Hymenobacter tibetensis: one gene and its partner. The protein of the gene in region 1 interacts with the protein of each later gene in a pairwise test. Links are inferred from orthologs where the notes say so. Each region holds a gene or a part of one and is shown in the gene's direction. Other genes may lie near its edges.

What was found.
Region 2: the proteins of recJ (region 1) and MTX78_RS07805 interact in binary tests that used the Escherichia coli proteins (3 or more experiments, as listed by UniProt). The link is inferred for Hymenobacter tibetensis from one-to-one orthologs.

Annotation. Positions count from the first base shown.
Region 1 is NZ_CP094669.1:13,776-17,028, forward strand. Bases 260-3,192 are described here. They hold recJ (single-stranded-DNA-specific exonuclease RecJ), read left to right. Parts: upstream 260-831; coding sequence 832-2,553; downstream 2,554-3,192. Other genes in these bases: MTX78_RS00065 (tetratricopeptide repeat protein), read left to right, coding at 260-519; MTX78_RS00075 (DoxX family protein), read right to left, coding at 2,586-2,966. In the rest of the region: more of MTX78_RS00065, read left to right, coding at 1-259; lptB (LPS export ABC transporter ATP-binding protein), read left to right, coding at 3,248-3,253. UniProt on the Escherichia coli protein: Single-stranded-DNA-specific exonuclease.
Region 2 is NZ_CP094669.1:1,967,707-1,971,128, forward strand. Bases 136-3,237 are described here. They hold MTX78_RS07805 (type IA DNA topoisomerase), read left to right. Parts: upstream 136-464; coding sequence 465-3,011; downstream 3,012-3,237. Other genes in these bases: MTX78_RS07810 (hypothetical protein), read left to right, coding at 3,045-3,237. Outside these bases: more of MTX78_RS07810, read left to right, coding at 3,238-3,308; MTX78_RS07815 (DUF2905 domain-containing protein), read left to right, coding at 3,330-3,422.

The DNA of each region.
Region 1 (3,253 bases):
TTTGCTGGCGACTTCAAGCTAGCCAAAAGTCACCTTGATATTCTCAAGGAAGCTACCACCCGCGAAATAGCCAACGACGCCATGCAGCTCAGCCTGCTCATCACCGACAATACCGCTATGGATACGGCTGGTGTTGCCCTGCGCGATTATGCGTCGGTGGAGCAGCTGGTGTTTCAGAACAAGCTGCCTGAGGCGTTGCGGGGCTTGGATGCCCTCCTACAGAAGTACCCCGGCCACGCCCTGCAGGACGATGCCTGGTTTCTGAAAGCGCAACTCCAACGCCGCACCGGTGAGTATCGGGCGGCTGTTACCACGCTCGAGAGAATCACCAACAACCCGAAGTACGACGTGCTCAGCGACGATGCCATGTTCTTGCTGGCCAGTATTCAGGAAGAAAATCTGCAAGACAAAGAGCAAGCGAAGAATCTGTACAACCAATTTTTGGCGAAGTACCCCGGCAGCATCTACGTAGCGGAAGCGCGCAAGCGGTTCCGGAAGCTGCGCGGCGACAGTTTGTAGCGTATCTGCCCAAGAACGCAACAACTCTAGCTCATACAGTGCGTGCGCTTCGCACGGGTGTTCTGTACGTTGCTGAGGGCAGCAAGCAGGGGCAGCCGAAGAATATAAATAGCAGGCCTAATGCCCCAATGAAAATCAGGTACATAACATTGTTGGAGAGGGTGTACTGGCTCTATTTACCAACCAACGCACGCGAGTTGGGCATGCAGGTAAACCACCTACTTCAAAGTGTAAGACACCAGCAACAACTGGGCGGGCGCGGTTTTCTTCGTACTTTTGAAGACAAGGCCGACCCCGGCAGCTGCTATGCACATGGAAAAACGATGGATTCGCAAGCCAGCGCCTGACGCTGAAAAGGTTCGGTCCTTGGCCGACGCATTGCGCGTCAAAGAAACCATTATAGCACTGCTTTGCCAGCGTGAGGTTTGCACGTTTGAAGAGGCCCGCGCCTACTTCCGTCCCAATCTGCGGGAACTACCCAACCCACTGCTGATGCGCGACATGGACCGCGCCGTAGCCCGCCTAACTTATGCGCTGCATGCCGGCCAGCGCGTGCTGATATTCGGCGACTATGACGTAGACGGCACCACCTCGGTAGCCGTGGTGTACAGCTACCTGCGCCGCTTCTTTGGGCCGGAGCGCATCGACTACTACATACCAGACCGTTACAAAGAAGGGTACGGGGTGTCAGAAGCGGGTATCGACTTTGCGGCCGACAACGACTTCGCCCTCATTATTGCCCTCGACTGCGGCGTGAAATCCGTGGACAAGGTGGTATATGCCAATGAGCGGGGAGTGGACTTCATCATCTGCGACCATCACCTGCCGGGCACCGAGCTACCTGCCGCCGTGGCCGTGCTTGATCCCAAGCGGGCCGGCTGCCAGTATCCGTTCAAAGAGCTTTCGGGCTGTGGCGTAGGCTTTAAGCTGATGCAAGCCTTCACCGAAGACCAGGGCTTGGATGAAGAACCGCTCTACGACCTGCTGGATCTGGTGGCGGTGAGTATTGCCGCCGACATTGTGCCTATCATGGGCGAAAACCGGACGCTGGCGTACCACGGCCTACGCTTGCTCAACGACCCCACCCGGCCTCAGCGCCCTGGCCTCGATGCGCTTCGTGAACTCGCCGGCTTGCAAACCGCTGAGTTGAACATCAGCAGCTTGGTATTTGGCTTCTCGCCGCGCATCAACGCCGCGGGCCGTATGGGAGACGCCAAACGTTCGGTGGCTATGCTGTTGGCTTCCAGCAAAGAGGAGGCTTTCGAGAAGGCTTCGGTGGTGGACAAGACCAACCAAGAGCGCCGCGGCTTCGACACCAGCATTACCAAGGAAGCTCTGGATATGATTGAGGCCGATGCGCTTTTTCAGGACGCCCATACCACGGTGCTCTACAAAGAGGACTGGCACAAAGGCGTGGTTGGTATCGTGGCCTCGCGCTGCCTCGACAAGTACTACCGCCCCACCATCATCCTGACGCATAGCAACGGCAAAGCCACTGGCTCGGCCCGCTCTGTGGCTGGGTTTGATGTGCACCAAGCCATTGAAGAGTGCGCCGACCTTCTGGATCAGTACGGGGGGCATATGTATGCCGCAGGTCTGACGTTGCCGGTTGAGAACCTGCCGGCCTTCCGGGCGAAGTTCGAGAGGATAGTAGCTAGCCGCATCCTGCCCGAGCAGATGATTCCGCCCGTAGATATTGACGCCGAACTTGATTTGAGCGACGTCACGAATGGCTTCTATAACCTGCTGCGCCAGATGGAGCCTTTCGGGCCCGGCAATGCCAACCCGACCTTCATGGCGCGCAACGTGTATGCCGCTCCCAACTCGGCGCGTGTAGTTGGGCAGTCACACCTTAAAATAGCCCTCACCCAAGACGGCCACCACGTGGTAGATGCCATTGGCTTTGGCCTTGGCGAGCATCTGCAACGTATTCAGGAGGGTGAGCCATTCAGTGTGTGCTATACCGTAGAAATCAACGAGTACCGGGGCGTCAGAACCTTGCAGCTGCGCGTAAAGGACATTCGCTGGGAATAAAGCAGCCTGCTTTGTGCGCAGGATGCTGCTCGCTATTCTTGTTTGCTAATCATGCGTGCGCTCCACCACACCCACCCAATTAGCACCAGCTGGAGCGGCAGCCGCAGCCACAACGCCCAAAGCGGGACCGACAAACCGGCTCCCTGCGTTTGCACCATGTACACGTTCGCCGGAAATACGGCCAGCAGCAGCAAAATCAGTCCCCAGCCTGCTGCCTGACGTGTAGCAGGCAATAGTAGTCCCAAGCCGCCTGCTACTTCGGCAGCGCCGCTCAGGTACACGAGCAGTAGCGGGGCCGGCAGATAAGGCGGCATGATGCGCACGTATGGTGCTGGCGCCACGAAATGCAGGATTCCGGCGCCCACAAAAATGAGCGCCAGTAGGTAAAGACTAGATTTGCGCAGTACGGACATGATAGGAGACACGAAGCAGAACCTTGGAGGCTATAAGTTGCAATGGATTTGGTGTGTAGCGGCTTGCCTTTAATTTATATTTCGGGGCGGCTTGAACTGTCTTCCCGCCATGCGTTGTCTGCCTGAGACGGTACTAGCACGCATCCTTGCTGATACGTGCATAGGAAATCCATACTTCCGGCCAGTGCTTCAGGTGTCTTTCGTACTAGGCTAGCTACACTACCGTTATCCTACTACCAGCTAACAACTATCCTGCCCGCGCCTTCTCTTACCTTTGCTCTATGATT
Region 2 (3,422 bases), 2.0 Mb from region 1 along the record:
AAAGGTCTACTATGCTATCCGACTTAAGCGAAGAACAACTGTTTCTGTACGACTTCATGAGTGACATTTCTGAGAGATGTTACTGTGCCGGCTGGTTGCTGAATTTGGAGTACGTGCTTTGGAATGCTGTGCTAACAGGACCTAGAAAATATGGCCACGGCATGATTACGCAAGAGGATATACATGAACTGCTGTCCTTGGCAAACCGCACGGATAGTTGGATCGTCTTCGATGATGAAACCGAGGAAACGGCCGTAGCGCTTAGTTTCTGGCGAGCTAAGTACCTGAATGATATTTCACTCGATTCGACTCTTATCAAAGGTTGAGGCAGCTAAGCAAATTCGGGCGAAACACCTGCTCACTACGCAACTGAAAAACGACTTTTTCTCACTGTATCTTTGTTGATTCCCTGCTGACCGACACGTCAGCGAAGTCAGTTTACTTACTCAGCGAGAATCAACAATTTGAAAGTCTGCATTGCCGAAAAGCCGAGCGTTGCCCGTGAAATAGCCACTGTACTCGGGGCCAACCGACGCATGGACGGTTACTATGAGGGCAACGGCTACCAGGTCACTTGGACATTCGGCCACTTCTGCCAGCTCCGGGAGCCCGAGGACTACCGCCCCGAATGGAAGCGTTGGAGCATCCACGACCTGCCCATGCTGCCCGAAACTTTCGGCATCAAGCTCATGCGCCGCGACGACGGTGTGGTGCGGCAATTCACGGTTATCAAAAATCTGCTGGCCAACGCCGAGGAAGTGATAAACTGCGGCGACGCCGGGCAGGAAGGGGAGGTGATTCAGCGGTGGGTGCTGATGGAAGCCAAGTACCGCAAGCCATTCAAGCGCCTCTGGATTTCGTCGCTCACCGAAGAAGCCATTCGCCAGGGCTTTGCCAACCTGCGCGACGGCGCCGAGTTCGACAAGCTCTACCAAGCCGGCAAAAGCCGCGCCGTAGGTGACTGGCTACTTGGCCTGAACGCCACGCGCTTGTTTACGCTCAAGTATGCGGCGGGTCAGCGGCAGGTGCTCAGCCTTGGCCGGGTGCAAACGCCCACGCTGGCGCTGCTGGTAGACCGGTACCACGAAATTCAGAACTTCAAGCCGGAGCCGTATTGGGTGTTGCGCACCGAGTACCGCGGCACCATGTTCAGCCACGTCGCGCCGCCCAAAAAGGGCAAGGCCGATGACGATGAACCCGACGAAAAGGCTCGCCTGAAAGCCCGCGGCTATTTCGTGAGCCAGGAAGAAGCCGATGCCGCCATGGCTGCCGTGAAGGACGTGCCACTCACGGTAACGGGTGTCGAAATCAAGAAGGGCTACGAAACGCCTCCTTCGTTGTTTGACCTGACTTCCTTGCAAGTGCAGTGCAACAACCAGCTGGGACTTTCGGCCGAGGACACGCTCAAGACAGTGCAGAGCCTCTACGAGAAAAAAGTGGTGAGCTACCCGCGCGTAGACACCACCTTCCTGCCCGACGACCAGTACGTGAAGATTCCCGACATTCTGCGGGGCTTGGGTGGCTACGCGGGCCTGACGGCGCCGCTGCTGGCCACCAAAATTCGCAAGAGCACCAAGGTTTTCAACAACAACAAAGTCACCGACCACCACGCCATCATCCCGACCGGCGCGAGTGCCGGCGGCCTCGGCGGTAACGAAAGCAGTGTCTACGACATCATTGTGCGCCGTTTCCTGGCTGCTTTCTACCCCGATTGCGAAGTCTCGAACACCACCGTAACGGCCGAAGCGGGTGGCTACCCGTTTCGGGTGCGCGGCCGCCAGATTTTGAATCCTGGCTGGCGCGTGGTGTACGGCGACCCCGAGAAGCAACAGGCGCCTTCCGCCCCCAAAGCGGCTGGGGAGGGTGAAGACGATGTGGTAAGCACGGTGCTGCCCAACTTCGTGAAAGACGAAACCGGCCCCCACAAGCCCCGCCTCGACCAGAAAGTAACGCAGCCCCCGCGCGAATACAGCGAGGCCATGCTGCTACGCGGTATGGAAACCGCCGGCCGCAACGTGGACGACGACGAGCTGCGGTTGGCCATGAAGGAAAACGGCATTGGGCGCCCAAGTACCCGCGCCGCCATCATCGAAACGCTGTTCAAGCGCGGCTACATCGTGCGCGACAAGAAGAAGATTCTGCCTACTGCCACTGGCGTTGAGCTTATCGGGCTTATCCGTAACCCCACGCTTAAGTCGGCGGAGCTGACCGGGCAGTGGGAGCGGAAGCTGCGCCAGATAGAAGCTGGCAACTTGGATGCTGGCTTGTTTTTGGATGAGCTCAAGCAGCTGGTGCGCGAAATGGTGATGGAAGTGAAGCAGGACGGCTCGGGCCGCGGCATCACCGTCAGCAAAACTGAGCTAGCCGACCTCACGGGCCAGAAGAAAGCCGCCGCCACCAAGGCTGCTCCGCCCAAAGCCGCCGCTACGCCAGCTGTTCCCGGTGCGCTTGGGCCGTGCCCGGCTTGCGGCAGTGGCCACGTGCTACGCGGCAAATCGGCGTTCGGCTGTTCGCGTTGGCGCGAAGGCTGCCAGTTCCGGCTACCTACCGAGTTCGAGGGCAAGAAGCTCACCGACAAGCAGATGCAGCCACTGTTAGTGAAGGGCCGTACGCCGGTTATCAAAAGCTTCTTGGACGATGCTGGCCAGAAGTTCGACGCGGCTGTTCGCCTTACGCCACAGCGTACGTTGGAGCTGGTGCGCGCGGCCGAAAGCAAGCCTACTACCGCCACCGACCCCGGCCAGATTCCGTGTCCGGTGTGCCGCCTTGGCCAAATGCTGAAGGGCAAAGCCGCGTATGGTTGCTCCCGCTTCCGCGAAGACTGCCAGTTCCGGGTACCCTTCGAGTGGGGCGGCAAAACCCTGAGCGACACGCAGATGAACCAGTTGTTGCGCAAAGGGAAAACCGGCGTCATACGTGGTTTTATATCGGCTAAGTCGGGGCAGCGGTACGAGGCGGTGCTACAAATCAGCCCTGAGGGTCGTATTGAGCCGGTATTCGGGCAGGGATAGAGAAGTAAGTTTCTGAAGCAGTATATTACTTATATGAATCAGTCAACTTTCTTGCCGCGCCTGGCCGCCTATTGCATAGGCTTACCTGTGGTGGTCATCCTCTATCTGTCTTCGCAGAGCATCATATCTAGGGAAGTGATGTTGCCACTTGTTGCGGTGGCTCTGTTTGTTGCCATTTGGGGACAAGCACGTATTCGGCGCTCTTATCCCCAGGATTTCAGCCAGCGGGTGGAATGGCAAGCTTTCGGAGTATTTCTGGTCCTGGTGATAATAGGGGCCGTATCCATCTTTGGATAGCAGCAAACTCAGTGGTTGGCTATGACGCCCCAACTCGGTAAACTCCTTGTTTTTCTCGGTTTAACCGTGGCGGCCCTTGGCGCTTTTATCTGGCTCGGGGGTGGCTCGTTGCTG